DNA from 2 places in the Tissierella sp. MB52-C2 genome. Region 2 is predicted to be linked to the other one. Evidence: riboswitches for the same ligand, from Rfam matches in the RefSeq annotation. Region 2 holds a riboswitch; the other holds the start of a gene.
The links. Region 2 has a riboswitch for lysine ahead of RBU61_RS18290 (aspartate kinase). Riboswitches for the same ligand answer to the same signal wherever they lie in the genome.

Region 1 (16,969 bases), 450 kb from region 2:
AATTTTTCTATGCTCATTAGTTGGATGGCTAAAAGTTCCAAGATAGGGGGTAATTCCCATTAATACAACCTCTAACACTGTTGTATCATATATTATACTGTGGCGTTGGGGCATAAAAGAAATATACTTTGCCCTTTCTTTTTCCTTATATTTCATCATATCTTTATTATCTATCAAACATTTACCACTTTTCGGTCTAAGCAGTCCGCAAATCACCTTTAATAAAGTTGTTTTCCCAGTACCATTTAAACCTAAAAGAGCAGTGAATTCCCCTTTTTTCATATGAAAACTAATATCATCAACTATTAACTCTCTCCCATAACTAGCAACTATATTTTCAATTTTTAATACCTCCATTATATTCCTCCTACCTATGGCGACTCATTAAATATGCTAAATAAGGTGCCCCAATAAAAGTAGTCAGTATGCTAATGGGAATTTCGCTACTTCCTATACTTCTTGCTAGGCAATCAGCTATAATGAGGATTAATGAACCAATTAATCCACTAAAAATAGTGGTACTAAAGTCATTTCGTTTCCTCATAATCCTTGCTATATGTGGTGCTATTAGACTTATAAATGATATAAGCCCAGTAATACTTACAATACTGGCTACAACTAAAGTTGCAGCTGCAATAATAAGTAAGCGTACTCTTTCAATCTTCAAACCAAGACTTTTCCCCTCATCATCACTTAATGATAAAATATTTATCTGCCATCTAAGTAGTATAAGTATGATAATACCCAATAAAAAGAAAGGTAATACCCCTAGCATTTTATCAGCTGTAATTCCTGCAAAGCTACCCATGGACCAAAACTCTATTGCTGCAAGCTGCCTTTCAGGGTCTGCAAAGAACTTTAATATCATTATTAGTCCATTAGTTATTGAACCAATAACGATACCTGCTAAGACAATGGTAGCAATCCCTTTATTCTCTGACATCCTAGCAAGTCCAATAGCTATGAAAACTGCTACTATACCTCCCATAAAGGCATTAAAAGCTACAGTAAATGTTCCTCCAGATAAAAATACTATTGCAATGGCCGCCCCAAGAGTCGCCCCAGAAGATACTCCTATAATATCTGGAGTTGCAAGAGGATTTTTGAAAATAGTTTGGTATATACTCCCTGATATACTAAGCCCCATTCCTGCAATAAGAACCATAATAGTCCTTGGAAGACGAAGGTTAAAAAATACCATTCTTACAGTTGAATCAACTTCCTTACCAAGAGTAATTTTTATTATATCTTTAATATGAATTGGATACTTTCCTACTCCTATGGAAAAGGCAAATGCAACACATAATAATATAATTGCTATAAGATATTGAAGGAAATATTTGTTATTAGTCTTCCTTACCTCTGAAGCATATATCTTCATTATTTAGTAATTTTCTCTTTATCTACTGTAAAATTATAAAATGTTTCATAGAAGTTAGCTACCTCTTCTTTAAAATCATCAAAGTTATGAATATCCTCATTTATAACAAATGTTAACCACATTGTACCTAATATACTAGAAGGTACTGGAGAGTCCCAAGCTTCAAATGTATCTGGCATTACATATATTTTATTATTTTTCACTGCATTTATTCCAGCTAATTTAGTATCATTTATTATATCATCTTTTGTATAGTCTGCTTCTGGTACTATAACTATAATGTCTGGATTATAAGAGATTAATTGCTCATAGGAAATAGTAGCCCAGTAAGTATCATCAATGTCAGAAGCAACGTTGATACCTCCTGCTGCTTCTATCATATAGTTTTGGTACATATTCTTTGCTGCTGTAGACAGAAAATCGCTATTACCTCCTAGATACACTTTCTTCTTACTTTCTGTACCAATTAACTTTTCAATTTGTATAAACTTATCATCATAATAGGATATTAACTTATCAGCTCTCTCTGTAGTTCCTGTAGCTAATCCTACTATTTTAAGGGTTTCTTTCAGTAAGTCCATGTTTTCAGGATTTACTGCTAAGACTTTTATTCCCATTTTCTCTAAACTTTCTACAGCATCCTTTAATCTAATAGGTAATATAACTAAATCTGGTTCAAGTGCTATCGTACCTTCTAAATTAAATTCTTTTGCTGTACCAACGTTTGGAAGTTCTAAAAATTCAGGTGCTGCTAATGAATAAATAGGTCTTGATTTAGCTTTCGCCTCTATTCCTACTACATTATCCTCCAGTCCTAAAGCAATCATCATAGATGTAGTTATATAATATCCACTTACTATCTTTTCTGCCTTTTTATCAAGTGTTACCGTTCTTCCTAAATGGTCTATAATAGTAATTTCACTTTCTTCGGATTCTTGCTCTAATTCTTTGTTTTGTAGTTCTTCTGTTGACGCATCTGTTATTTCTTCATCAACCTTAGTTTTATCCTTTGGTTTACATCCAACCATGGATACAGAAATTACAAAAACCAATAGAAATAAAATACCTCTTTTCCAAAATTTCATTAAAATCCCCCTTTAATTTTCGTCATATTATCTTGCTCTAATACTTGATAATTACAGTATTAATCTAAATAAGATATACCATATAATTTTTTCAATGTCAATTAATTAGCAATTTTTAAAAAGATTATCTATAATAGAAGCCTTCCTATAGATTTTACTAATCTATAGATGGTTTAAAAAAATTAATGGTATAATTTATTAGAAAAGATGAAGGAGGTAATTTAATTTGAGTAAATTACTTTATATAGATTTAACGAAAAAACAAATAATTAAAAAGCAAAACGACTCCGAGGATTATGGCAGAGGTTTAATTGCAAAGATTATAAGGGAGGAGGTTTCTCCTAATGCTAGTAGGCTTGATGACGAAAATGTAATAGTATTAGCCCCAGGTCTATTCTCTGGAACCTTGGCTCCCAGTACTGGCAGGCTATTGGTAGGTACAAAATCCTCAAAAGATGAAGGAATACAGATTTCAAATATTGCAGGTACTATCTCACAAAAATTAGCATCTCTTAATATAGATGCCATTATAATATCTGGAAAAAGTACTGAAGAAATACCATTGACACTATTAATTGAGGAAAATCATATTTCTTTAGTTAATATTAATAATATTAAAGGCATGGATGTATCTTCAACCATAGATATTATACAAGGCTTATATGGGAAAGAATGTGGAGTTATTGGCATAGGCCCTTCAGGTGAAAATCTATTACCCATATCCACTCTATTTAGTACATATCCAGAGGGAAGTCCTTCCTTTTATTGCGCAAGAAACAGTATAGGTGATATTTTTGGATATAAAGGGTTAAAGGCCATAGCTGTTAAAAATAAAGAACATTTTAACGCTCCAGTATATGATGTAGAAAATATGAAAAGATGTTCTAAGGAATTATCCAAAATCATTATAGAACATCCTATATGTGGTAAGGCCTTACCTGGACTTGGTTCTATTACCTTAATGAAAATGTTATCCCAAGGTAAAAACATAGATATGTCAGAGCTAGATTGTAACAACAATATCAAAAATAATTATAAAGATATAGCATTTAAAATTAATAGAACTTGTTCTCCTCTCTGTGTGGTAGGATGTTTAAATAGACATACTAAAACAGGTGAAGACTATTACTCTGCTCCTGCTGAAAGTGAAGCATATGCAGCATTGAATGAATGTTTTGATATAAATGATAAGCAATATGTAAAAAACTTTACAAATAAGTGTTTTGAGTTAGGTATAGATTGTATTGAATTCATTTTTAGCTGTGCTCTTTATTTTAATCTACAGGAAATAGAAGGTAATATAAAAGAAATGGATAAAGCTTTAGTGGAGGTCAAAAATCTTACTTTAATAGGCAGAGTATTAGGTAGTAAAACTGAGGGTATGTATGGTTTGTTTAGAGAAAAAGAAAAATATAAGGAAATGGTGTCTAAGCCATCCATAGTTGAGGAAAAAAACTTCAATATAGATATTCAGTCGAAAACTATTAATTTACCAGGATTATCAGATTTAGATTATTTATATGCATATATAATTACCTTAGAGAATCTAGGTTTTTGTTTATTTGCTTCTTTTGCATTTATAGATAATCCTAAAGCACTAACTCTACTCTCTGAATTATTTTTTTATAAAACAGGGATAGAAGTAAACGAAAAAAGTATTTTAGACTATGCCCTCAAAACTATAAAAAATGAAAAAGAATATGAAGGTGAAGTAAAGTTAAAAAATGTGTCTAAAACTATACCTAATTTCGTGAAGGTCCTATATAGATATTTTCACAAAGATGAAACTAAAGTGTATATTGGATAAAGAAAAACTGGGATATCCCAGTTTTTCTTTATCCATCCTATTACTTTCTTACTTTTTATCCGAATAATTTTAATATATTTCAATATTAAATAATCTAATTATTCGCCCTTAATAACTTTTTAAATTGCATTGAAAACGCAGTTACAGTAACAGTAACTGCAATTAGGTCTGCCACAGGCTCTGCAAAAAATACTGCAAATACTTTATCCTCAAAGAAATGAGGTAATATATATATTAAAGGTATAAGCAATATTACTTTTCTAAGTAACGCAAGGAATAATGATATTTTTGCTTGCCCTATGGCTATAAATGTCTGCTGACATGCTATTTGCGCTCCAAGTATAACCCCTAATCCTAGATAGATTCTGAGTGCCCATGAAGTAAAATTCATCAGTGCAATATTTTTAGTAAATAAAGATACAAATCCCCTTGGGAATATCATCATCAATCCCCACATTATAAGTGAAAAAGCCATAGCCGATATTATAAGTAGTTTAAAGGTTTCCTTTACTCTATCATTCTTCTTTGCACCATAGTTATAACTAATTATTGGTTGTGCTCCCTGTGTTAATCCTGATATTGGTAAAAATATGACCTGCATTAAACTGGATAATATGGTCATTGCTCCTACTGCCACATCTCCCCCATATTTTTGTAAAGACGAGTTCAAAGATATATTTAATAAACTTTCTGTACTATTCATTATGAAAGGAGATACCCCTAACATAAGAACTGGAATAATAACCGCTTTATCTAGTTTCATATTTATCTTGCGAATTTTTAATCTAGTTTTGTCCCCTAACATAAACTTTAAAACCCAAATAGCTGATATTGCCTGAGAAGTAACTGTAGCAATTGCCGCACCTTTAACACCCATTTTAAATCCAAATATTAGAATTGGATCTAAGACTATATTTATTACAGCTCCTATTAAAACTGTCATCATACTTGTTTTTGCAAAACCTTGAGTTGATATAAAACTATTAAGTCCCAATGTTATCATTACAAATATTGTTCCACCTACATAAATATTTAGATAGCTAAGTCCATAGCCAATAGTATCACTACTGGCACCAAACAACATCAATAGTTTTTCACCTGTTGCCAGGAAAAAAGCTGTTAATATAATAGAAATAACAATTAAAAGTACAAAACAATTTCCTAATATTTTTTCAGCCTCATTATGGTTTTTTTCTCCCATTTTTATAGCTGCCCTTGGTGCTCCACCCATTCCTATAAGTGAACTAAATGCTGTAATTATCATAATAATCGGAAAGGTAACACCAACCCCTGTTAAAGCTGTTGCTCCTATCTCTGGCATATGTCCAATGTAAATACGGTCAACAATATTATATAGCATATTTACAAGCTGAGCTATGATAGCCGGCATTGCCAAACTGAATAATAATTTTCCTATACTGTCTTGTCCTAATTTGTCTGTTGTTTCATTATTCATTTTTATCCTCCTGTCTAAGAAATATTGCAAAAAATAAAAAAGATATGGCAACGTCATGGGTGTCCCAATAGAAGCCATCCTTTTACAATAAATATATAATTAGTCTATCAAATTAATTCGTCCTTTGCAAGTCTGCAATTACCTAAATAATATTCCAAAATCTTTAAGTTTTTCCTCATTTCCTATCCATACAGGAGTATTTTTTTCTACTATATTATATAAATATTCCACATCTTCATTAAACATTCTAATACACCCTAAAGATATGTATCTTCCAATACTGTCTTTATTTGAATTTCCATGAATTCCATATACTCCCCCACCTTTAATATTTAATCCCATCCATCTTTTCCCTAAAGGATTATTAGGTGCTCCTCCTTTTATAGGCTTACTTCTCCCTGCACCACCCCATGAGGGATTTATATATTTAACAATTATAGTAAACTTTCCCTCTGGAGTATGCTCTGATTGTTTTCCTGTTGCCACATGATATTTCTTTATTATTTCCTCTCCATTTAGATGATACAACGTATTACTATCCTTATTGATTATTATAAACTTTCCCTTAGGTATATCCTTTGTAAATTCTATTTTTATTTCTGGTATGCTTATATTATTATTTTCCATATCCTGGTTTATTTTTTCATATGTAAAATTTCCAACTATTCCATCAGATGTTAACCCATTATCTTTCTGATATTTTGCTATTGCTGATTTTATACTTCCATCAAAATAGTAACCTTCACTCATATCTGTATATCCTTTTTCCTTTAAAAACTTTTTAACTCTTAAAACATCTTCAGCCACTATACCTTCTTTTAAATTCAATTTATCTAATGTAAACTTTATAATTTCTTTTTCTCCTTCATTAACTTCCTCAATTTCTTCTTCAATTTCTTCCTCTATCTCTTCTCCAACTCCTTCATTTACTAGTTCTTCTTGGCTTTCTATTACTTCTTCTGGCATACTTATATTAAGATTATCTAATACTTCTTGTTCTGGATTAGTAATCATAGTAGACGAAATAATAGATAATACTAGTACTAGTCCTTGTTTCCACATATAACCCTCTCCTTCACATACCTATATAATTCTTCTATTTATTCTATTCCTATGAATCCAGGATTATATCTCATATATTATTCTTTATATAAACTTATAATTAATTCCTATTAAATTAGTAGCTTTACTTTCTTAGGGCATAAGTATATAATTAAAAATATATGATAATGATAACACTTATCAGTTGATAGTCTATTTCATATAAAGGAGAGATTGTATGACAAATAATTTATTAAATATAAATGATTTAAAGGTAAATATAGAAGATAAAGAGATACTAAAAGGTCTAAGTCTCCAAATTGGTGAAGGAGAAATCCATGTAATCATGGGGCCTAATGGCGGTGGTAAGTCTACTTTAGGATATACCCTAATGGGACATCCTAAGTATGAAATTACAAATGGAAGTATAGAATTTCATGGAGAAATAATAAATGATTTAAAACCAGATAAAAGAGCTAAAAAGGGTATCTTTTTATCATTTCAATATCCAGAAGAAATTCCTGGCGTCACAGTAGAGGAGTTTTTAAGAACTGCAAAAGCTTCTGTATCTGGAGAAATGCAAAAGATTATTCTATTTAGAAAACTATTGAAAGAAAAAATGGAGCAACTGGAAATGAAAGAAGAATATGCTTCCAGATATTTAAATCTAGGTTTTTCTGGTGGAGAAAAAAAGAAAAATGAAATTCTTCAAATGTCTATTCTTGAGCCAAAACTTGCAATTCTAGACGAAACAGATTCTGGGCTTGATGTAGATGCCATAAGAATAGTAGCCGAGGGTGTAAAAAAACTTCAAGATAATAAAAAATCTATATTAGTGATAACTCACTACAATAAACTACTAGAATATCTTCAGCCTGATTTTGTCCATATATTACTTGACGGAAAGATAGTTAAAAGTGGTGGATTAGAATTGGCTCAGGAAATTAATAAAAATGGATATGAAAATATTAAAAATGAATTTTCCAATAAATAGAGGTGATGAATATGGAAAGAAAAAAGTCTGTCATTGAAGATATTGATAGAGGAATCTACGATATTAAAAATGAATTTACCTACAAATATAAGACCGACAAGGGATTAACTCCTGAAATAATAATGGAAATTTCAAAGGAAAAAAATGAGCCCCAGTGGATGACTGATTTTAGATTAAAATCTTTAGAAATATATAATAATAAACCTATTCCTAAATGGGGAGTAGATTTATCTGATCTTGATATGGAAAATATAATTACCTATATTAAGCCAGATTCAGATATGAAGAATAGCTGGGAAGATGTTCCTGATGATATAAAGGACACTTTTGAGCGATTAGGACTACCTCAAGCAGAAAGAGAATCTCTAGCTGGAGTAGGGGCACAGTATGATTCAGAAGTAGTATATCATAATATTAGACAAGAATTAGTAGATGCAGGTGTAGTTTATATGGATATGGAAACTGCCTTAATAGACTATGAAGATATAGTTAAAGAATACTTTATGAAACTTGTTCCTCCAAATGACCATAAATTCGCTGCCCTTCACGGAGCAGTATGGTCTGGTGGCTCTTTTGTTTATGTTCCCGAAGGAGTTCAAGTAGATATTCCTTTACAATCTTACTTTAGACTTAATGCACCTGGAGCAGGACAATTTGAACATACTTTAATTATAGTTGAAAAAGGTGCAAAGCTTCATTTTATAGAAGGTTGTTCTGCACCAAAATATAAGGTAAATAATCTTCACGCTGGTTGTGTTGAATTATTTGTAAAAGAAAATGCTTCTCTTAGATATAGTACCATAGAGAATTGGTCTAGAAATATGTACAATTTAAATACCAAAAGAGCTGTAGTAGATAAAAATGGAACTATAGAATGGGTTTCTGGCTCTTTTGGTTCTAAAGTTTCCATGCTATATCCTATGAGCATATTAAGGGGAGAAGGTGCAAAATCTGAATTTACTGGTATTACATTTGCTGCAAAAGGTCAGCATTTAGATACTGGTACAAAGGTGGTTCATGCAGCTCCTCATACTACTTCTACTGTTAACTCTAAATCCATATCTAAGGATGGTGGATATGCTTTTTATAGGGGACTTCTTAGGGTGGCTAAGGATGCCTATGGCTGCAAGTCTACAGTATCCTGTGAATCCTTAATGCTTGATAATGATTCTAAGTCAGATACTTTACCAGTTATAGAATTAAATAATGACAATATAGATATAGGTCATGAAGCAAAAATTGGCAGAATCAGTGATGAGGCTATTTTCTATCTAATGAGTAGAGGTATAGATGAAGAAGAGGCTAAGGCAATGATAGTTAGAGGATTTGTTGACCCAATAACCAAAGAACTACCTCTTGAATATGCAGTTGAGTTAAATAATCTAATCAATATAGAGCTTGAAGGCTCTATTGGATAAGGAGGGATAAAATGCTTTGGAAGAGAATTAAATTGGAAGATTTTGATTTTCCCAATGTTGTCAATTATAATAAAGAATACATTAAATCTAGCAATATTCCAAATGAAATACAATTGAATAAAACTACACGGGACATAGAGTTAGACATAGACGAAGCTAAAGGATTAGGAGATAAATTTATTGTCTTTGCCAGGGATTCATATAATAGTGGAATAAGTTTATCCCTTCCCCAGAATATAAAGGTTAATAGCCCTATAAAGGTTGAATTCAATATGGATATGGAAAACCCTATGGTTATAGATAAAAATATTATTGTAGCTGAATCTGGTAGTGAGTCCACTATTATCTTTGACTATAATTCTACAAAAGAGGTAAATGCATTTCATAATGGACTTACTGTCGTATATGCAAAGGAAAATGCAGTAGTCAATATAGTAAAGATTCAAAGGCTAAATGATATATCTCCTAGTTTTGATTCAAATATTGCCTTTGTTGAAGGTGGAGGAATAGTTAACTGGATTTCTGTAGAGTTGGGAAGTAATATTAGCGGTGCTAGTTATTCCACATTTCTAGAAGGAGAAGCCAGTGAATCTGCTCTTTCCTCTATATATTTAGGAGATGGTGAACGAAAAATGGATTTAGAATATTCCATGATTCATAAAGGTCCTAGAAGCATAAGCAGTATTAAAACTAAGGGAGTCCTTAAAGATAATGCCAAAAAAGTCTTCAGAGGAAATCTTGATTTTAAAAGAGGTGCTAGACACTCTAAAGGTGTTGAAGAAGAATATGTAATACTACTGGATCCCACTGTAAAATCTGATTCTATTCCTGCTCTATTATGTGAAGAAGATGATGTAGAGGGAGAACATGCTGCCAGTGCAGGACAAATCGATGAAAATAGACTTTTCTATCTTATGAGTAGGGGACTAAGTGAGAGAGAAGCAAAAAAATTGATTATAGAAGCATCCTTTAGACCAGTAGTTGATAAGATACCATTTGAAGACTTACGCCTTATTATTAGTAAGGAAATTGAGGGGAGGCTTATAGATGAATAAATTAAATCCTTTTGAAATAAGAAAAGATTTTCCTATATTCAATCAGAAAATCAATGGTAATAATTTAATTTATTTAGATAATGGTGCTACAACTCAAAAACCTATAGATGTGATAAATGCCATGAATAATTACAATAGAACTTCCCATGGCAATCCCCACAGGGGAGCCCATGAGCTTAGTATAGAGGCTACTAAAGCATATGACTTGGCTAAAGAAAAAGTAAAAAAGTTTATAAATGCTAAATATATAGAAGAAATTATATTTACAAAAAATGCTACAGAATCTCTTAACTTAATTGCTTATTCTTATGGTATGGAGTTTATTAAAGAAAATGATGAAATAGTTCTCGCCATATCAGAGCATCATAGTAATGTCTTACCTTGGCAAAGGGTAGCAAGGCAAAAAGGTGGAGTTTTAAAATATATGTACCTTAATAAAGAAGGAAGACTTCCTCTAGAAGAAGTCAAATCTAAAATAACCAACAAAACAAAGATTGTGGCTATTTCTCAAATGTCAAACACACTTGGAACTATTCATCCAATAGAAGAAATCATAGAATATGCCCATAAAATGGGTGCCGTAGTCATAGTAGATGGTGCCCAAAGCACTCCTCATATGACAGTAGATGTGCAAAAACTTGATGCAGATTTCTTTGTTTTCTCTGGACATAAAATGTTGGGTCCCATGGGCATTGGAGTGTTATATGGGAAAAAACAATTACTGGAGATAATGCCACCATTTTTATTAGGTGGAGATATGATAGAATACGTTTCTGAAGATAGTGCAACCTTTGCTCCCCTCCCCTTTAAATTTGAGGGGGGAACGCAAAATGTAGAGGGTGCTGTTGGACTAGCATCAGCCATTGACTATCTGCAAAAAATTGGATTAGATAATATTGAAGCTCACGAAAACAAACTAGTGGAATGCGCCTTAGACAAAATGGTAGGTTTGCCATATATAAATATTCAAGGACCTAAAGACTTAAATTTACGTGGTGGAATAATCTCCTTCACCATAGATGATATTCATCCCCATGATATAGCCTCCATTCTAGATTCCTATGGTATAGCCATAAGAGCAGGACACCACTGTTGTCAGCCTTTAATGAAACATCTTAATATACCTGCAACTTCAAGGATTAGTTTCTACCTTTATAATACAACGGAAGATATAGATAAATTTATTGAAGGAATTAAAAATGTAAGGAAGTGGTTTGGCTATGGATATTAATTCTATTTATACAGAGCTAATTATGGAACATAATAGAAGTGGACATAATAAAAAAGCTTTAGTAGATCCAGATATAAGAGAAAGAGGTCATAATCCTAGTTGTGGCGATGATATTACTTTAGAGCTTAAACTTGATGGAAATATAATAAAAGATGCCTCCTTTACAGGAGTTGGATGTGCCATATCTCAAGCATCTACATCTATGATGATAGATTTAATAAAAGGGCTAACTACAGAGAAGGCTTTAAATCTAGTAGAGATATTTATAGCTATGATTAAAAAAGAAATAACAGATGAAAATCAATTGGAAAAATTGGAAGATGCCATAGTTCTACAAAATATTTCTAATATGCCCGCTAGAGTAAAATGTGCTGTTTTAGCATGGCATACATTAAAGGAAGCCATTAGTTAGAAGCATTTTCATTTAATTACCTAGTATGAAATATCTACTAATTATATAAAATAAGAGCAAATAATATATACGAGGTGATTTTAATGACTAAAAAACCAATAAACGAAAATGCTATGAAAGCTTTTGAAGAAATGAAGTTAGAAATAGCCAATGAATTAGGCTATGATCCTACTACTATGGCAAATTCCATGGGTATAACCAAGAGTATAGCTCACATGGGAGAAAAAGAATATTCCCATAAAAATAAGGACACTTTCAATCCTTCATAATCATAGATATAATGAAAAGACAGTAAAGTTTACTGTCTTTTCATTTCTATAATACACGTCTTAAAAATTCCCTTGTACGTTCTTTACTTGGATTATTGAATATCTTATCTGGAGTTCCCTCCTCTGCAATAATACCCTTATCCATAAATACTATACGATCTGCAACGTCTTTTGCAAACTCCATCTCATGGGTTACTATTATCATTGTAAGTCCTGTTTTAGCAAGTTTATTCATAACTTGAAGCACTTCTTCCACCTTTTCAGGATCAAGAGCTGATGTTGGCTCATCAAATAACATTACATCTGGTTTCATAGATAAACTTCTTGCAATGGCTACACGTTGCTTTTGTCCTCCTGATAATTGTTTTGGTTTTGCATTGATGAACTTTTCCATTCCTACAACTTTTAAGTACTCCATAGATATCTTTTCTGCTTCTTCTTTAGAGCGATTCAATACCTTTCTTTGTCCCACCATACAGTTTCCCAAAACATTAAGATTGTTAAATAAATTGAACTGCTGAAATACCATTCCTAATTTTCTGCGATATAGACAAATATCATGATTATCATCTAATATATTTTCTCCTTTATATATAATCTCCCCTCTACTAGGTTCTTCTAAAAGATTTATACATCGAAGAAGTGTAGATTTACCAGAACCTGATGATCCAATAATACAGACTACTTCACCTTTATTTACTGAAAAATTAATATCCTTTAGGACTTCATGATTTCCGAAGGATTTATTTAAATGTTTAACTTCTATTACCTTTTCCATATTATCTCTCCTTCCTAATATTGTCCTATATCGGCATCTTTCATTCTAGGAAGTAATTTTTCAGACTTCTCCACTGACATTTCCTCTACATTCATAGTATAATTTTCAGGGCCATCTATTTTCATTTCGATAAAACGTAAAATCCTAGTTACTGTAAAGGTCATCACAAAATAGAAAACAGATGACACAAAGAATGTTTCAAAGTATTTAAAATTATTTCCTGCAATAGATTTGGTTTGGAAATATAATTCTGTCACAGAAATTACATTAAGAACTGAGGTATCTTTTATATTTATAACAAATTCATTTCCTATTGCAGGTAAGATATTTCTAATTAACTGTGGTAATATAATATTGGTCATAGTTTGAAAATGATTCATTCCAATTGCCTCAGCTGCTTCAAACTGTCCCTTATCGATTGATAGTATACCACCACGAACGATTTCTGCTATATAAGCCCCAGTATTTATAGATACTATAAGTATAGCTGCAAATATTCTATCCATATCTATTCCAAAGGCCAAGGCAGAACCATAATAAATTACCATGGCTTGCACTATCATAGGTGTCCCACGAAATATTTCTATATAAATAGAAAAGATAGCATTAACAATTTTAAGACCAAAAGCCTTTATCTTATTTCTAGACATTGGAATAGTACGTATAGACCCTATTAATAGTCCAATAATAAACCCTATAATAGTACCAATTATAGAAATCCAAAGAGTCACACCTGCTCCCCTAAGAAGCATTGGCCAATACTCTGAAATAATTTTTATTATCCATTCAAAACTCATTTTCGTCACCTCTCTAAATAAACATTACTCAACTGCTGGTTGGTTTTTAATGGCATTATCCATAATGTCTTTAAATTCTTCTTCTGAAATCCCATCTAATATTTTATTTATCTTTTCCTTTAATTCACTACCCTTTACAATACCTACGGCAATTGCAGTATCATCGTCAGATGTCTCAAATCCATGATCAAACTCCACCATTGCAAACTTATCACTTATAGATGTGGCACTTATTCCCTCTGGGCGTTCTGATACATAACCGTCAATTATTCCTGATTCAAGTGCAACTCTCATGGCTGGAAAATTATCCATTGCTGTTTGCTTATTTACACCTTCTATTTGATCAATTACTGAATAGTGAAATGTGCTTAGTTGTCCAGTAATTTTAGCATTCTTAAAATCATCTATTGAAGTGGCATTTTCATATTCTCCACCTTTTTTTACAACCATGATCAAATCTGATTTATAATAATTGTTTGAGAAGTCAATAGACTCTAAACGTTCTGCTGTCGGTGACATACCTGCCATTACAGCATCAATTTTTCCTGATATTAACGCTGGTATAAGACCTTCCCACTCTGTCTTTACAATAACTAATTCTTTTCCTAGCCCTTCTGCAATCTTCTTTGCAATTTCAACATCATATCCACCTGCATACTCTGAACTTCCATCTATTTTAACTCCACCATTTGAATCATCTATTTGTGTCCAGTTAAATGGTGCATATCCTGCCTCAAGTCCTATTTTAAAAGTATTATCATCTGATACTGACTTGCCACATCCTCCTAAAACCATAGCTACTAAGGCGATTCCTACTAATAATGATATTTTTCTTTTCATATTTACTTCTCTCCTTCTGTCATAATAAGTTTAATTTAATAATATAAAATCTAAGATCTTAAACTTACCACCTTGTATCCGAGTTGCACTATTTTGGTAACAAAAAAAGATCCGAGATGAACTCAGATCCTAATAGACATAGTAGTACCTAATTCCCCTCCTTTTCCCAAAATGAGATAGCACAACTCAATAAACTGGGAAAGTTTATTGAGACAGTCCTGCAATTATTCACTGCAGACCCAGCATATAATACTGAGAATATTATACACTTCGGCAACATTTCCTTCTCCTTAATATCATGGCTTTCTCATGCTCCATTAAGGACTGTTAAACACTGCGCCTCTACCTCACCTGAAAAAGATGAGGCCTTATTAAATTATGATTTATAGTTTATATCAATATTTCATATTTGTCAACCTATTGGATAATTTTAGAATATATCCTATTTAATAATTTCATTCATTAGACCTTGATCTATATTGCCACCAGTAATAACTATGGCTACATTTTTTCCTTTGAATCTATCTATATTTTTTCTTATGGCACCTATCCCTATGGCTCCTGCCGGCTCTGCCATTATCTTTTCTGTCATTATAAGGTATTTAATAGCTTCAGCAATATGATTTTCTTCTACTACTAGTATATCATCTATACATTTCTTTGCCATTTTATAGGGTATTTCACCAACTCCTCCTACTAATGCATCACATATAGAATCCTCTGTTGGATATACTTCGTAAAATTTCTCATCCTTTAAAGATGCCACCATGGCAGGACAGGCTGCCGTTTGAAGTCCTATTATCTCTATGTTGGGATTAATGGCTTTTGCTGCTATACTTATGCCTGTTATGATTCCACCACCACCTATGGGAACTAATATGGTATCAATATTAGGTTCTTCTTCAAGTATTTCCAATGCAATTGTTCCCTGTCCCGCAATGACTACTTCATCTGAACATGGGTCTATGAATAGACCGCCATTATTCTTTATTTCCTCCAGCCCCATTTCATGGGCTTCATCATAATTTTTTCCTATCTTTACTACCTTAGCTCCATAGTATTCTATTTTTTCTACTTTGCTATTTGGAGTAGTTTCTGGTACGTATATAGTTGCATTTTCAACTCCTAATAAGTTAGATGCATAGCTTACAGCAGCTCCATGATTTCCGGAGGAAATAGCTACTACGCCTTTTTCTATTTCATCTTTTGTAAGATTTGTAATTTTACTTAAAGCACCTCTGATTTTGGCACATCTCATTTTTTGTTGATTCTCTAGCTTTAGATATATATTTGTATCTGCATTACTTAAATATATGGATTTTTCTAAAGGCGTATGATAAATATATTTATCTATTCTGCCTTTAGCCTCCTTTATGTTTTCATAATTAATCATGTGTTACATCTCCTTAAAATATTAAATGAGCGGCTATTACTATAATTGGTAAAGTAATAAGAGTTCTCTCTATAAATATTATAAATAAATCCATAGGAGTAATATCAATCTTTGAACCTAAGATTACTGCTCCTGCCTCTGATAAATAGACTAATTGAGTTACAGAGAGTGTAGCAACTATGAAACGAGTCATTTCATTAGGTATACTAGCACCTATAACTGATGGTAAAAACATATCTGCAAATCCTACCATAATAGTTTGAGAAGCTTCCACTGCATATGGAATTTGAAATAGCTTTAATAACGGGATGAAGGGCATACCTAACCATTCAAATACTGGTGTTGTTTCTGCAATTATAAGAGCTATGGTTCCAAAGGCCATTATAGCTGGTAATACGCCCAACCACATATCTAAAACGGTTTTAATTCCATTTACTATAAAGTTTTTTACACTGCTGCTTTCTTCCGCTTTCTTTATGGCTAAATGTAGACCCCATTGGACATTTGTAAATCCCTTAGGCACATCTTCACCTATATCTCTTTTTATTCCTTCATAATAACCATCAGATTTTTTAGATAGTGGTGGAATTTTAGGCATTATTACAGCTGCAGCTAATCCCGCTATAACTACAGTTAAGTAATACGGTCCAAATAAATGAACTAACCCAACTTGATTCAATACTACTAAGCAAAATGTAATAGATACTGCTGAAAAGGTTGTGGCAATAATAGCCGCCTCTTTCCCTGTATAATATCCTTGTTCATATTGTTTGTTAGTTAACGCAACTCCAATAGTACCATCCCCTACCCAAGATGCTATACAGTCTATGGAAGAACGCCCTGGTAATTGAAAAATTGGTCTCATAATTGGAGTGAAAAGCGCTCCTACGTATTCTAAAAGTCCAAACTCTGTAAGAAATGGTAATAAAAATCCTGCAAATAAAAACATGGTAAATAAGGTCAATATTAAATCATATAAAATTAATCCTCCTGTGTCTCCTGACCAAATCCA
Region 2 (16,969 bases):
CTAGTACAGAACTTGCCTTACCTGATTATATGTCTAATATAGTCAATATAGGAATACAGCAAAATGGAATAGAAAATGTAGTACCAGAAGTAATAAGAGCTTCTGAATTGGAAAAGATAAATATATTTTTAAATGATGAAGAAAGAGAATTAATAAATAACAGCTATATACTAATAGAAGAAAATAAGGTAGCAGATAAAGAATATAAAGACTACTTAAAGAAATATCCTATCTTAGAAAATGAAGCATTATATATGCTAAATACTAAAGATAAGGAAGATATTGAAGATATGAGTTCCTTCTTAGGAAAGCCTATGCTTATTATATGGGCAATAGAAAATGGAACTCCTGAAGGAATTGGAGCAGAAAATAAAGGCACAAATCCTTTTGCTAATTTACCAGAGGGTACAGATCCTTTCGTGGTGCTGAAAAGTTTACCACAGGAACAACTTCAAGAAATTAAGTCTAGTGTTGAAGAACAATTCAATAACTTACCTGATACCATGATAAATCAGGCTGCCATAAACTATGTTAAGGCTGAGTATGAAAATATAGGTATAAATATAAAAAAGACTCAATCTAATTATATTTTATACATAGGTGGAATAATGTTACTTATTTCACTTATAAGCATGGTTGCATCAATATCAGTTGGATTTCTATCATCTAGAATTTCATCAGGAATTGGTAGAAATTTAAGGAAAAAGGTATTTAAAAAAGTAACTCAGTTTTCCAATAATGAATTTGATGATTTTTCAACAGCATCATTAATAACTAGAAGTACAAACGATATTCAGCAAGTCCAACAATTTACTATGATTATGTTAAGAATTATATTTTTTGCACCTATTATGGGAGTTGGCGGAGTTATAAGAGCTCTTAGAACTAATACTTCTATGGCATGGATAGTAGGAGTAGGGGTTATGGCTATCTTAACATTGGTTATAGTCTTGTTTTCAGTAGTTATGCCTAAGTTTAAAAAATTACAGGATCTTGTAGATAAAGTCAACCTTGTAATGAGAGAAGCTCTTAATGGATTAATGGTAATAAGAGCCTTTAATACTCAAAAAGTTGAAGAAAAGAAATTCGATAAGGCAAATAATGATTTAACAAAAACAAATTTATTTGTATCAAGGGTAATGACTATGATGATGCCAACCATGATGCTTATTATGAATGGGATTATGCTTCTTATAATATGGGTAGGTGCCCATGAGATAGATAATGGAGTAATCCAGGTAGGAGACATGATGGCATTTATTCAATATACTATGCAGATTATAATGTCCTTCCTTATGATATCTATGGTTTCAATCATACTTCCAAGAGCTTCTGTATCAGCTGGAAGAATTGCCGAAGTATTAAATAAGGACTTTATAATTCAAGAACCTAAAAATCCTAAAAAACTTACAAATAATGCAAAGGGAACTTTAGAGTTTAAAAATGTTAATTTCAAATATCCAGGAGCAGAGGAATATGTATTGGAAGATATATCTTTTGTGGCAAAACCTGGAGAAACTACAGCTTTCATAGGTAGTACAGGAAGTGGGAAATCAACTCTTATTAATTTAATACCAAGATTTTATGATGTTACTAAAGGACAAATTCTAATTGATGGAATAGATATAAGAGATATGGATATTCATGATTTAAGAGAACAAATAGGATATATCCCCCAAAAAGGAATCCTTTTTTCAGGAACAATAGAAAGCAATTTAAAATATGGAAAAAATAGAAATGCTACAGAGAAAGATGTTTTCAGAGCCATAGAAATATCTCAAGCTAAGGAGTTTATAGATGCAAAGGAAGAAGGGATTTTAACTGAAATATCTCAAGGGGGAACCAATGTATCTGGTGGTCAAAGACAGAGACTTTCCATAGCTAGAGCACTGACTAAGGAAGCTAAGATATTTATCTTTGATGATAGCTTTTCAGCTCTTGACTTTAAAACAGATGCAGCACTACGAAAAGCCATGAGTGAAGAGGTTAAAGATAAAACTGTACTCATAGTAGCTCAAAGAATAAATACAATAATGAATGCTGAAAATATTGTAGTTTTAGACGAAGGAAAAATAGTTGGGGAAGGAACTCATAAGGAGCTTTTGAAGAATTGTCCAGTTTATAGACAAATAGCTCTATCCCAACTATCAGAGGAGGAATTAGCCATATGAGTGAAAAAAATATAAAAAGAAATACTCCCAGAGGCGGACATATGGGTGGTGGGCCTGTGGGGGCTAGGTTTGAGAAACCTGAGGATTTTAAGGGGACATTTTCAAAGTTATTAGCTTATCTAAAACCATATACATTTAAATTAATTGTAGTAATGATATTTGCCATAGGTAGTACAGTATTTTCCATAGTAGGACCCAAAATTCTTGGTAAGGCTACAACTAAGATATTTGAAGGATTAGTAGCTAAAGTATCTGGGGCAGGTGAAGGAATAGATTTCCAATATATATTAAATATAGTATTGCTTTTAATAGGACTATATGTAATATCTGCCTTATTTTCCTATATACAAGGGTTTATAGTAACTGGAGTGGCACAAAAGGTAAGCTATAATTTAAGAAAAGAAATATCTGAAAAAATAAATAAACTTCCACTTAAATATTTTGATAATATAAGTCATGGAGATGTTTTATCTAGAGTTACAAATGATGTAGATACTGTGAGTCAGACATTGAACCAGAGTATGAGTCAAATAATAACTTCCGCCACTACTCTAGTAGGAGTTCTTATTATGATGTTATCTATATCTTGGCAGATGACTATTCTAGCCATTTTAATATTACCTTTATCCATGGGGTTAGTTATGGCAATAGTTAAAAGGTCACAGAAATATTTCAAGGCACAACAGGAAAGCTTAGGAAAGGTAAACGGACATATAGAAGAAATCTATGGTGGTCATAATATAATGAAGGCTTTTAATGCAGAAGAAGAGGCAGTTGAAGAATTTACAAAGATTAATGGAGAACTTTATAGTTCTGCATGGAAGTCACAATTCCTTTCTGGAATGATGATGCCTATTATGAACTTCATTGGTAATCTAGGTTATGTAGCAGTATCAATTTTAGGTGGATGGTTTGCAGTTAGAAAAACCATAGAAGTAGGAGATATACTTTCTTTTATTCAATATATAAGAAACTTTACTCAGCCTATAGCTCAAGTAGCACAAATATCTAATGTATTACAATCTACAGTGGCTGCTGCTGAAAGGGTATTTGTATTTTTAGATGAAGAAGAGGAAGTAAAGGAATCAACTACGCCTGTTAAATTAGAGGAAGTAGAAGGAAGAGTTACCTTTGAAAATGTTAAATTTGGATATAGTGAAGATAAAATAATAATAAATAATTTTTCACAAAACATAAAACCAGGGCAAAAAGTTGCCATAGTAGGGCCTACTGGTGCAGGAAAAACTACCATAGTAAAATTACTAATGAGATTCTATGATCTAAATGAAGGTAGAATTTTAATAGATGGTAACGATATAAATGATTTTACAAGGGAAAATTTAAGAAATAACTTTGGAATGGTTCTTCAAGATACATGGCTATTTAGTGGAACAATAATGGAAAATATAAAATATGGCAGATTAGATGCAACAGATGCAGAAGTAATAGAAGCTTCTAAATCTGCCCATGCTCATAGATTTATTCAAACATTACCAGATGGATATAATATGGTCATAAATGAAGAAGCAAATAATATATCTCAAGGACAAAAACAACTTTTAACCATAGCAAGGGCAATACTCTCCGATCCTAAAATACTTATCTTAGATGAGGCAACATCTTCTGTAGATACAAGGACGGAGGTATTAATTCAAAAAGCAATGGAAAACCTTATGAAGGGAAGAACATCCTTTATAATTGCCCATAGACTTTCAACCATAAGAGATGCAGATTTAATTCTAGTAATGAAAGATGGAGATATAATAGAGCAAGGAAGCCATGAAGAGCTTCTAAAGAAAAATGGATTTTATGCAGAATTATATAATAGTCAATTTGCAGCATAAGATAAATTCAATCCAATTGATATAAAATTATAAGTGACCAAGGGTAAAACCTTGGCACTTATAATTTAAACTCCCTAGCAATATTAATTATTGCTTTATCTTTATCCTTAGTATTTATTGTATATGATATTCTAATTTCTGAAGTAGTAACTTGTTTAAATTCAATATTATTAGTAACAAAGATTTCAAATATCTTTGCTGCAACTCCAGATCGAGTTCTCATGCCTAATCCTATTACTGAAATTTTGGTTATATTCTCTTCTATATCAGCTTTTATTTCTTTCATTGTTATTTTTAATTCATTAATTATATTGTTTATTGATTTCTTACTGTCTTTGGGAGCAGTAAAAGAAATATTGACATATCCACCTATTGGTGCAGTTTGGCTAATCATATCAATATTTATATCTCTTTCAGATAATTTATTAAATAAGCTATATATTCTTCTAATACAATAAGGTATATTATTAATTGTTACCATCAAATCACTATCACTAACAGTAAGACCTGTAATTACTTTGGATTCCATAGACTCATCATACTCCTTTATATAGGTTCCTTTGTGCTGATCAGTGCTTAATGCAATATAAATAGGCACATGATATTTACATCCTATTTCAATAGCTCTAGTTGCTATGACATTAGCACCTAAACTGGACATCTCAATCATTTCATCATAACTAATATAATCTAACTTTTTTGCATTTGGATATATTCGAGGGTCAACGCCGTAAATACCTTGTACATCAGTATATATTTCACAGGGACAATCTAACTTAGCTGCCAATGCAACAGCAGTAGTATCTGAACCACCTCTACCTAAGGTTGTTATGTCTCCATTATGGCTTATACCTTGAAATCCAGCTACTATGATTACTTTCCCTTCACTTAGTTGTTTTTTTATATTTTTAATATCAATATCTAAAATAGTGGACTTAGTATGTTTGTCATCAGTTGTTATGCCAGCTTGGAATCCAGTTAATGCTATGGCATCTTGTCCTTTTTCTTTTAGTGATATAGCTAAAAGGGCTGATGTAATTTGTTCTCCTGTAGATAAGAGCATATCTAATTCTCGTGCACTAGGGTTTTTAGAAATTTTCTTTGTCATTTCAATAAGGTTGTTAGTAGTTTTTCCCATGGCAGAAACAACAGTAACAATATCAAAACCAGATTTTTTGCGTTCTATAATAAGATCAGCTATAAAATTGATTTTATCAATTGTCTCTACTGATGTTCCACCATATTTCTGTACTATAATGGGCAATTAAATCACTTCCTCTATTTAAATTAAAAAAACAGTCATGAGTAAAAGAACTCATAACTGTTTTAGTTGCAAAGATAACAAACTAAAAAAGCATATAACTTTTACCCTGTGTAATATAGCACTCTACTAGAGACTGGGTAATCAACTAATGGCAGTGATGTATCTATTAAATACATCCCCAACATATAATTCTAGGGGAAATTATATATTTCGGCAGTTACACCTTTTTTATAGGAATAGGATTCCCTAAATCTAACCTATAATACTAATTGCAACTGCATCCTCTATATTACAACTAAAGCTATGAAATTGTATTTTTAAAAGTATAGCATGTACTAGGGAAATTGTCAAATTAAGATTTTGAAATAATAGATAATATTTTAAATCTATGAATTATTAATATAAATAAGTTATTAGGCCAAAGGCATATTTAAACACTATTTCAAAATTATTAGGTTATTTAAAGTCATATACATTTCAACTAATCGTAGTAATGACTGAAGTAGCACAAAGGGTAAGCTATAATTTAAGAAAAGAAATATCTAAAAAAGCAAATAAATTTTCACTTAAATATTTTGATAATATAAGTCATGAAGACGTATTATCTAGGGTTACAAATGATGTAGATACTGTAAGTCAGACCTTGAAGCAAAGTATGAGTCAAATAATAACCTCTGCCACTACTTTAGGCAGTTAGAAAAACCATAGAAGTAGGAGATATTCTTTCCTTTATTCAATATATAAGAAACTTTACTCAACCTATAGCTCAAGTTGTTCAAATATCCAATGTTACAGTAGCTGCTGCTGAAAGGATATTTGTATTTTTAGATGAAGAAGAAGAAGTAAAGGAATCGACTACACCTGTTAAATTAGATGAAGTAGAGGGAAGAGTTATCTTTGAAAACATTAAATTTGGCTATAATGAAGATAAAATAGTAATAAACGATTTTTCACAAAATATAAAATATGGTAGATTAGATGCAACAGATGCAAAAGTAATAGAGGCTTTTAAGTCTGCCCATGCCCATAGACTTTCAACCATAAGAGATGCAGATTTAATTCTAGTAATGAAAGATGGAGATATAATAGAGCAAGGAACCCATGAAGAGCTTCTAAAGAAAAATGGATTCTATGCAGAATTATATAATAGTCAATTTGCAGCATAAGATAGGATTATAAATATAAAAAACATTACCCCTTGATATTTTATTAAGGGGTAATTTTGCTAGTATCTTTAATGAAAATTGATGTAAGTAGCTTTATATCCTTAAAATTAAATCATCTATCTTAACACCTAAAACTTCTGCCAGCAAAACCACCTTATTGAAAGCAGGATTCTTCTTGGTTCCTCGCTCTAGTTCTTCAATATAAGATTTAGAGATATGAGTGAAATTTGATATATCTAATGTAGTATATCCTTTGCTGTTTCTTAGTTCTCTTACCTTCGAACCATTTAACATAAAAACCCTCCTCTAAAATACTATATTTAATTATACTTAATATAATTTAAAACTATTACGCAATTCTAAAATCATTAAACAATTTTTCTGTATGATTTTTTATTATATTTTCTATTTCAAACCAGTTATTTACACGTGTAACTCTTTCTGGTATCGGTCCTTTATTATAGTTACAATCTATAAGAAGTACTTGGAATCCTGAATCTGACAATTGTATAGCATTTTCATATCTGTCTTCTATAAAAATATCACAATTTAAGTCTTTGGCAGTTTTAACTTTATTGTGAGAACCCAATAAGGTCAAAGAATCCATAGGTATATTGTAGTAGGAAAGCCACATAAGGGTTACAGCTTTCATTTGTTCTTCTCTTGCAGTTACAAAATGAATTTGATGATTTTTATATAAATTATCAAGAACCTGTTTTACACCCTTTCTGGCTTTAGCCTCAAGGTGTAATGTCTCACCATATAAAGCATAAAACAAATCATAAGATGATCTATCTATTCCTAAAACTTGGTGTATTTCATATACTGTCACATCTTCAGGTGTAATTTTAGTGTTGAAATAGGTGTTTACCATAGGAATCCAGTCATAAGCTTCAGTAATAGTTCCATCAATGTCGATACATAAGTTTAAATGTTTCATCACTATCGCCTCCATATATATTGTAACTTAATTATATAATATAAATATAAAGTCTCTTTTAACAACAAGTTAAGTTTAGGTAAAGGGTTTAAAAAAAGATATAAAGTTATTAGTCAATCAATATAAAACTAAAATATATACTTTTTATTTTCAATATTTCTAAAAATAGAGAAGAGACAGATGATTTGTTTTGAGATATGTGGATAAAAGTATTCTCTAGTATTGATTCCTTAATTCTATTGAAGTTAGAATATGATGAAATGTGTGAGTTGTAATATAGATATAAGAAATGATTGGAATTATTGTCCCAATTGCTCCAATAAATTATAAAATTTTCAAGAAATTCACAGCAGTATTAATAAAAGGCCTTTATATAGGGGCTTTTTATGTTGTGGAAAAGTGAAATCAACTATATAATTAAATTACTATGCCGAAATAGATATATTAGGGGGTGATAAAATGATAAGGGATTTGAAAGAAAAATATCTGTCTCTATGGTGGGATACAGAAGCAGATTTACATATGGAAAATAATAAAATATCTCTCATAGAAAAACTGACAAATGAGAGAAGAATAGAGCAATTTAGAAAAGAACTTTTTAAAATCTTAAAAAAAGCTCCCAATAAAGATGAGGAAGAATCATGGAGAAAGTCCATATTGACACAGATAAAAGATATGGAAATGAATATATTAGGGAGTAGAGAAAGTATAATAGATTTTTTTATTGATAGTGGCTATGCCAGTGTGACAGAAGATTTTATAGATGAAGTAAAAGAATTTGATCCCCAAATACATGTCTATGATATATTTCAGGCAATTAGGAATGTGTGGATTATGAATAGTATACAGATATTATTCGATATGAAAGTTAAGTTAACGCCCTCAATATTTTCATATAGTATGTTATATCCTTATAGTGATAATTATTTAGATGATTCCAGTATTTCAAATACAGATAAGGTAGAATTTAATAAAAGGTTTAGAAAATGGATATTAGGAGAAGAGGTTAAACCTTTAAATTGTAATGAAGAGCGTATTTATAAATTAATAAAAAAGATAGAAGAGGAATTTGAAAGAGATATATTTAAAGGGTTGTTCCAGAGTTTATTAGATATTCATAGTGCCCAGGTAAAAAGTCTTATACAGCAAAGAGAAAAAACATTACCCTACGAAAAAGACATAATAGGAATTACCTTTGAAAAAGGTGGAACCTCTGTATTGGCAGATGGATATTTAGTTAGGGGAACCTTAGAAAAAGAAGAAGCTGAATTTATGTTTTGCTATGGAGTATTTCTTCAAATAATAGATGATTTGCAAGATATAGAAGAAGATTACAATAATAAACACATGACCATATTTTCTCAAATAGATGGAAAATATCCCTTAGATAGAATTATAAATAAATTAATAAATTTTATTGATGAATTCTTTAATAAGGAGCTTGTCTTTGTTTCTGAAGAGGCAGAAAAATTAAAGAAAGTAATACAGGATTGCTCTAGGATTATGATATTTGAAGCTATATCTAAAAATAAAAAAAGATTTACTAAAGAATATATAAAATCAATAGAGTCCTATTCAATAGTTAGATTTTCTTACTTTAAAAAGATTAAGAAGAAATTCCAAAAAACATTTTCCCAAGAGGATATTATTAGAATTTGCAATATATTAGGTAACAGTAAATTAGAGATAGACATAGGAATATGACAGTAAAATTTGGGCTATTATCAGTCCAGATTTTATATTGTAGGGTGAAGATATGAACGATATGACTTTTAAATTCCAAACTCTTTTGCATAAGTTACAGCTCCACTTATGGACTTTGCACTGTCCTGCAACTTAATTGCCATAAAGTTAGGACAAGGTATACCCTCAGGAACTTCAATACCAAATTGTTCTGCTGGAAGATAGCCGGGGCGTGGATAATATACTCCATTTCACGCTATAATATCCTATAATATTTTTTATGACTTGTAAACATAATGAAATACCTCTGGAAACTATATAATAGCTTTAAAGTTCACTTCATAATGGCTAATAAATATGGTAGGATAGAAGATAGTATATAGTTTAACAATAAGAGGTGATTTAGATGTCTAAGATATTAATTGTTGAAGATGAACCTATAATTGCAAATGGATTGGCAGCAATGATTAACTCTATAAACAGCAAAATAAATATTACCATAACTGGCTATGCCAAAGAAGCCTTAAAATATGCAAAGGATATTAATTATGATGTATTTTTACTAGATATTCAACTGAAAGATTATTCAGGATTTGAATTAGCTAAAGAAATACGAAATATTAACAATTATAAGCTGACACCAATTGTATTTATAACTGCTGTACCAACTAGAGAATTAATGGCATTTAAAGAAATACATTGCTATGACTATATTGTAAAGCCATTTAAAGAAGAAACAGTAAAAACTATTTTAGAAACTATAATCAATTATGGAGTAATAAAAGAAGAGGATACCTACCTAAAATTAAAGCAAAAAGAATATACTTATTTTATAAAGCAGGATGAAATCATTTATATTGAGTCTCAAAATAGAAAAATATTTATTTCAACAATAAAAGAACGAATAGAATTATCCACATATACTTTAAGTCAATTATTGAAAGAGCTAAATACTAATTTTATACAATGTCATAGGGGTTATATAGTTAATATCAATTATATTGAAAAAATTGATAAAGGTAACAATGATATTTATATTAAGGGTGCTGAACTTCCCATTTCCATTGGCAGAAAGTATAGGGATTTAATAAGGAGTAAGTTGAAATGAGATTAGTAGGATTCTTTATAATGGCTATATTTGATATTATAAATCTTATTATAATATCAAGAAAGTTAGTTGGATCCACAAAAAGTAATAGGAAGAAAATTATAATATTTATTTTAATATTTTCAGTATTAATGGCATTATCTAGAAGATATTTACCTTGTAAATATAATATTCTAATAGCACTGGTTTTAATTATGACTATTATATTCATACTATATAAGCAAGACATCGAACAAACTATTTACATAAGTATAATTTGTATAATAATTATCTTATTGATTCAATTTATGATTGTGGGTATATTGCAAATTTTATTTATGGATATAAAATTGAATTTTACACATGGAATAATTGCTCAAATTATGGGATTCTTAGGTATTATTTTAGTAAGCAGATATATACCTCTCAATTATCTATATAGATATGTTCTTATGAATAATAAGGTATTCAAGTATATAACACTAAATATATTTGTTCTATTAGTATCCATGCTATTATATTGGAATATAGATATTGATGGTGCTTTAAAAAATATAGTCATCATAGCAGTAATCTCTTTAGGAATTATATATGTTAATTTTGTTTTAATAAAAAATGGACTTAAAAATGAGTACGAGCAACAGCAACTACAAACTTATGAAAAATATATTCCAGTTATCGATGAACTAATTCAAGAGTTAAGAATCAAGCAACATGAGTTTGATAATCATATCCAGGCACTAAATATGATTATCTTTACAAATATGGATTATGGAAAAAGGATTAGAGCTATGGAAAATTATATGAATGATATAAAAGGAAACAATAATTTAGGAGATTTGATTAAGCTTGATAACAAGGTGTTGGCAGGTTTTTTATATAGTAAGATAAAAAATGCTGAAGAATTAGGTATTCAATTTGAAATACTAATAGAGGACTATGGATTTAAACTAAACCTAAAGGACTATGAAATAATAGAGACAATAGGGAATTTAATAAATAATGCTTTTGAGACAGATATAGAAAATAATGTTGTTATACTTAAATTAAAGAAAGAAAAAGATATGAATGTTATAGAGGTTAGAAATAAGCATCCATATCTAAAAAATGAAAATATAAATAGAATATTTAATAAAGGCTTTAGCACAAAACTAGGAAACAGAAGAGGTTTTGGCTTATATAACATTAGAGAAATAGTAAAAAAATATAATGGTAATATAGAAATAATGAATGAAATATATAATGATGATAATTATATTATATTTAGAGTTCTATTTGTCAGTAATTGATTTTTTCAGAGAATCAGGGCATTCAGGTTCTCCCCAAAGGAAAAAAGAAGCTGTATTAACTATTGTCATTGGTGCTAATAGAATTAGTAAACTACATAGGACCTTAAGGAATTTTTTAAAAATTGATCTTTTTTCTTTCATAAATTATTATCCCCTTTGCTATTAATAATTGAATAGATTGTAATGCTATGACCCATACTGAATTGATAAAGTATGGGCTTTTATGTATAAAAAAATACATTCCAAAATATATAAGGATCGATACTACCCCTATTAATCTAAATTTTTGCCTTTTTTTATGAGGATAGTCAGGTCTGGATTCCCCACAAATAGGAGCAAATATAATAGTTGTGAATAGGGAAAATATGAATAAAATAAAGGCAATTCTAAAGTTAAGATTTATATTGTATTTTAAAAGTATAATTATGTAAAAGAAAATTCCGCTAAATATCAAACATTTAGCATATGTTCTAAAATGCAATCCCCCTGTGAATAATCTAATAACCAATAAAACTGAAGAGCAATAAATAAAATCAGTGGACTTACCCGATATCCAAAATAGAAAAAATAATATAGTAAACTTTGAAATTTCTCCTATGATAAACTCCAAAGAATATTTTAGTTTAATACTATCAAGTTCATCAAAATTGAATTCCCTTTGAAAATACTTATGCAATCTGTCAATTAAAATCATTGTAATCACCTAGAATCATTATTGATGATAATAATATCACAAACTATAAGCTTTTAAATATCAAATGGATGAACGACATATATATCTGCATGAATAACATATTTTATAAAAATATGTAGTTTATGTGGATTAGATTGTCGTTTAGTCAAAAAGTATTGTAAAGAAAGTTGATTTTGGTAATATGAGGATAATTAAGATATCTTAAATAATACAGTTGACCAAATATATATAAAAAATATAATATAAAGGGAGATATGAGGTTATGAGAAAATTAGTTAGTTTGATAATGGCAATGGTTATGCTGCTATCTTTTAGTAGTGGAGTTTTGGCAGAGGTAGTTATTTTAAATAGTTATTCAGAGTATGATGATGTTGAATTATTGAAAGAAGTCATTTCAAATATGAATGAATATGAAAAATCATTATTCTTTGAAATGATACAATCAAGTGTTGAGGAACAACAGTTTTACAGGGATAATATAGATAATAATTATAGAGTCAATTATAAGACTAATATTAAAAGTGATAATATAGATATTAATAGTATCAATGGAGTATATAGAGCAGCTAGGAGCAATAAAGATGCCTCCATACGAAATGCCATAAATACATTTAATGCTGGGATTGTTACATTAGGATTGTCAAAAACTGCTGTTATGTTGTTTAAGGCAACGGCAGTCAGTTTGGGAGCTGCTATTGCAGATGGTCCACTACCAGCTGGAGATGCTCTATTTATAATAACGGGAACCCTTACAGTTGCTTATTTAGCTGCTAATTGGAAAGAAATAGGTCCAAAGTGGAATAGTATAGATAGATTATTTAAAACATCTTTTTCCATGGCTTCATATGCAATAGGACAAGCAATGAGGGATTTAAAAGCAAAAGTCTTGGATAAGGTAAGTGAAAAATCGGAGGATAGAAAATCTGAGGGAGAGATTTCGGATTCAACAGAGAAAGAAGTAAAAAGAAAACTGGGAAGTGAAGCATTAAAGAAATTTAAAGAAGCAGTCAAAAAAGGTCTTGTAGGATCAACAAATGAATCGGGTATAAAAAGATTAAAAGGTAAAGGTATACAGATAGGAAGAACCTATTATGAATATGAACTAAAAATATTGGGAAAATATGGAGATTTTAGATTACTAGGAAATAAAGATCCCCGTGGAAAAATTATATTCACAATTTTAACAGACCATAAATATAAAAAAATGTAAGAGGTTAAATTATGTATATAGGAGAATTATCAACTTTAATTAAAAATAATAGCTTAGAAGATTATACAATAGAAGAATTTAGTAAATTTTTAAAGGAAGAGGAGACTATAAAAAAATACTCTTTAAACAATTATAAAAATACAGAAATACAACTCGTTGACTTTAAATTAGTGAAAGACTTAGATGATTTTAGAATAATAATAACATATCATTTAATAAATTTAGATGATGAAACATGTCAAGGAATATTATCATATTCTAAGGAATACTTTTTAAGAGAATTAGAGAAAAGCTTGGATATTAAAAGTGTTATAATTACAAAATTTCAAAATTGGATAGAAAAGCAATCTAATTTAAAAAAGCATTTAATAGATGGATTAAAAAGATATTATGAAAACTGGATGATTGACTGTAAAGATGAATATGAAGAAAAAATGGGAGGTATATGTATTGATGAATTAAACTATAAATTGGGGAATATAGCTTATCTTGAATCATATTTTATGTACCAAGATGGTTATCAAGATACGTTTATAGTAAAATTAGATGTATATTCAAAGGATAGATTGTTAAATTCTTACTATATGGAATTTTCCATAGATGGAGAAGTGTTAGATGACTGGATGGATTAATATTTTTAAAACTAATTAGATCCTTGAGACTACTTAATAAAAAACAATATTTAAAAGATTGTTGAGGATTGTCATAGATTTGGTAGTATTTTTATAATTTTGATTACGCATTGCTGGTTTATAAATTAGAAAAAGGAGTTATTTTTATGTTTTATATCAGTAATAAAGGAAGTTTTATATCTTTATCATATGTATTGTTGTATTTAGAACAAATTAAATATTTTACAGTAAGTGAAGAAGGCGTTTTAACTTGCAATGAGGATGGAAATAATCCACGCTTTAAGGAATGGATATATTCAGATGAGATACAGTATCAAACATTTTTAGAAGCATTAAAACCATATAAGATAAAGAAATTTTCACCTAGGGAGTGGTTTATGCGTTCAGAAGTATCTGATAGATTTAAAAACCAATATTTTTACCGAGTATTAGTATATGAATTCAATGAAACTACAAAGCATATTTTACTTAATAATACTTCAAACGTAGTATTTAGAGACAAAGAAAATAACTTGCTATATCTTCCACAAGATTTATGCTTTTTTGATAAGGAAGGAAAATTGCTTATGGGAACTTTGTCACATGAAGATATTGCTGCAATAATGGTAACAAGGCCTTTAGATAACAATGAACTTTTGAAATATGGATTATTTCCAACTGGTAAACAAGTAGTGATTCCCGATTTAGATTGTATTAATTTATAAATTTATTAATAAAAATTTGGCAAGCTTTTATTAATAAAACTTTCAATAGTTAAGGAAATATTAAATGATTTGATAAAGTAATATTTTTAAAACGAATTAAATCTTTGAAACTACTTGATAAAAAACAATACTAGTGCCTCCTCATTTAAAGGAGGCACTAATATTGAAAAGCATCTGAAAAAATTGTTGAGGACTGCTATAGAGTTGATAGTGAAGCTAAATCGAGATATTGGAAATATTATCATGCAATTAACTATCCCAAAGCTCAATATTGGTTTATCGGATATTAAATTTATTAAGGAGCTTATGAACAGAACTAATTACAATCATAATTTATAATTATTAAAAGGAGATATTATTGTGAATAAGATGTTAGAATTACAAGAAAACATTGAACTTGAAAAGTTTTTTGAACTATTGGAGTTATGTTTTGAAGTGTCCACATATTTTTGATTTACAGAAAATCCACTTGAGAAATATGAAAAATCAATAAATCATGCTAACTTTCTAAAAGCACTTGAACCTTTTCTTATAAAAACAATAAAAACGACCCATTGGCATCGTTATTATACTATAGAGAAGAATAAAAAAACAATACATATATATAAAGCTAATAAAAAAGCTAAAGAAATAATTAAAAATAATTTCGATAACTTATTTTTAGAGGAACGAGTTAATGGAAAACTTACTAGTATCAAAGACTTGCCAGAGGATGTATGTTTTTTTATTAATAATAAATTGTTATTAGGAACTGTTTCACATGAATATATTTGTACAGCATATCTTTTTTCTTCCAACTATATATAAAAAAATAAAGAAATTAGGCAAATGGAGACGCAAGAAATATTCAGATGAAGAGCAAATAATACTAGATTTATAAATAAAAGTATTAAGTATATTCTAGAATTATGGTAATAAGCCATTTGAAGGACAAAGATATTAGGGTGGCGTTAAAATGTATACTAAATTTAATGAGAATTATAAATTAGAGAAATGGTATCCTGCTAAGTATAGTGATCTATGCTCTATGCATGATATTAGGTCTATAAAAGATTTAATAGAAGGATTATTTATAGAGTTAGTATCGGATTCAATTGTAGACTCGGAGAATGAAAAATATGAAACCATATATATATATTGGCCAGGGAATTACGTATCTTATATGGTTAGTGAAAGTGGAGCAAGAAATTTAATAAGTTTAGATGAAAATAATCATAGATGGACATTTTTTAAGATCATGGACTCTAAATATGTAGATTTTATAGCACCTTATGAACCACAAATACTGGATTCAAGTAAAAAACCTATAGCAGGAGAAAAAGACTGGGAAGAATAATAAATATTAAATAAAATATTGTTATAGGAGGAATTGATTCTGAAAAATAAAAAGTTTGATGAATATGGTCATTATATTGATGAAGAAGGTAATGTAATTGATGAGACTGGCAGAGTTTGGGAAAAAGAGGATAGCTGGTATAGAATTGGTTTATTTGAATTGAATTGTGGGATTATGGGGGATGATGAAACTGAAGTGCCTTCCTTTTGCAAATATGGTAGAGGGAAACCAGGAGATTATTGTTTGGAAAACTCATGTACTCATCTTTTAACTTGTACAGTTCCATTTACCTTAGCATATACAAATAAGTATGGATATATGAATTGTGATGCAGGGTTTCCAGAAGGAATTTATTTTGAAGACGAGATAGATGAAAGAACAAAAAAATTACTTAGTATTTGGGAAGAACTTTGTCATAAGAAAATAGATGAAGCTGAAAAGGAATATAGTGACAAAGTAAAGCCTCTTTAAATTATTTTGAAGAAGAAAATCAAAGGAGTTTTATTAATGACTATGGATCAAAACATTATAAACTTTATAATAAGAAAAATTAGTGTTATTATATATGTATTTTATCGTTTTTATAATATTATAAAAACGATAAAATACGAAAAAACTATTACTAGTTTAACTAAGTTATTTCAACCTATTGTATTTCTATTTTTAGTTTTTTCCTATACACATCATTTTAACCTTGATTTGTTCGATAAAACAGTTATATTTATCGTATTTCCTATACTTTTTTTAGCTGAATCATTTTTGTTTTTTAAAGGTAAAAAAGATAAGAATTTAAAAGAAAAAGTAATATATATAATAATTTTAATTTCTTTTTTATTAACAGAATTACTATATATACTTAAATATTAAATTGATATATAGAATATAGCTGAGGCTATTAGATTTAACTAAGGGGAGCTTGGATGATTTTATTATAGAAAATTAAATAATG

Region 1: linked by a shared signal. The riboswitch ahead of RBU61_RS01010 (transporter substrate-binding domain-containing protein) and the one ahead of RBU61_RS18290 (aspartate kinase) in region 2 are both predicted to bind lysine.

What each region holds. Positions count from the first base shown of each region.
Region 1 covers NZ_CP133261.1:210,477-227,445, reverse strand. Annotated here, with positions in the region: gene RBU61_RS01080 (ABC transporter ATP-binding protein) at 1-357, opposite strand, end outside; gene RBU61_RS01075 (iron ABC transporter permease) at 368-1,381, opposite strand; gene RBU61_RS01070 (ABC transporter substrate-binding protein) at 1,381-2,466, opposite strand; gene RBU61_RS01065 (aldehyde ferredoxin oxidoreductase N-terminal domain-containing protein) at 2,693-4,273, shown strand; gene RBU61_RS01060 (MATE family efflux transporter) at 4,368-5,729, opposite strand; gene RBU61_RS01055 (L,D-transpeptidase family protein) at 5,868-6,791, opposite strand; gene sufC (Fe-S cluster assembly ATPase SufC) at 7,009-7,764, shown strand; gene sufB (Fe-S cluster assembly protein SufB) at 7,776-9,182, shown strand; gene sufD (Fe-S cluster assembly protein SufD) at 9,194-10,237, shown strand; gene RBU61_RS01035 (cysteine desulfurase) at 10,230-11,468, shown strand; gene sufU (Fe-S cluster assembly sulfur transfer protein SufU) at 11,458-11,880, shown strand; gene RBU61_RS01025 (hypothetical protein) at 11,964-12,149, shown strand; gene RBU61_RS01020 (amino acid ABC transporter ATP-binding protein) at 12,196-12,927, opposite strand; gene RBU61_RS01015 (amino acid ABC transporter permease) at 12,942-13,724, opposite strand; gene RBU61_RS01010 (transporter substrate-binding domain-containing protein) at 13,749-14,564, opposite strand; lysine riboswitch at 14,734-14,917, opposite strand; gene RBU61_RS01005 (threonine/serine dehydratase) at 15,007-15,957, opposite strand; gene RBU61_RS01000 (YjiH family protein) at 15,971-16,969, opposite strand, start outside.
Region 2 covers NZ_CP133261.1:3,648,462-3,665,430, forward strand. Annotated here, with positions in the region: gene RBU61_RS18280 (ABC transporter ATP-binding protein) at 1-2,171, shown strand, start outside; gene RBU61_RS18285 (ABC transporter ATP-binding protein) at 2,168-4,015, shown strand; gene RBU61_RS18290 (aspartate kinase) at 4,074-5,279, opposite strand; lysine riboswitch at 5,388-5,574, opposite strand; gene RBU61_RS18295 (ABC transporter transmembrane domain-containing protein) at 5,773-5,976, shown strand; gene RBU61_RS18300 (helix-turn-helix transcriptional regulator) at 6,539-6,739, opposite strand; gene RBU61_RS18305 (hypothetical protein) at 6,795-7,385, opposite strand; gene RBU61_RS18310 (class 1 isoprenoid biosynthesis enzyme) at 7,845-9,089, shown strand; gene RBU61_RS18315 (LytTR family DNA-binding domain-containing protein) at 9,475-10,176, shown strand; gene RBU61_RS18320 (GHKL domain-containing protein) at 10,173-11,444, shown strand; gene RBU61_RS18325 (cyclic lactone autoinducer peptide) at 11,427-11,585, opposite strand; gene RBU61_RS19650 (accessory gene regulator ArgB-like protein) at 11,560-12,138, opposite strand; gene RBU61_RS18330 (hypothetical protein) at 12,401-13,348, shown strand; gene RBU61_RS18335 (hypothetical protein) at 13,360-13,980, shown strand; gene RBU61_RS18340 (hypothetical protein) at 14,127-14,684, shown strand; gene RBU61_RS18345 (hypothetical protein) at 15,640-16,020, shown strand; gene RBU61_RS18350 (hypothetical protein) at 16,054-16,491, shown strand.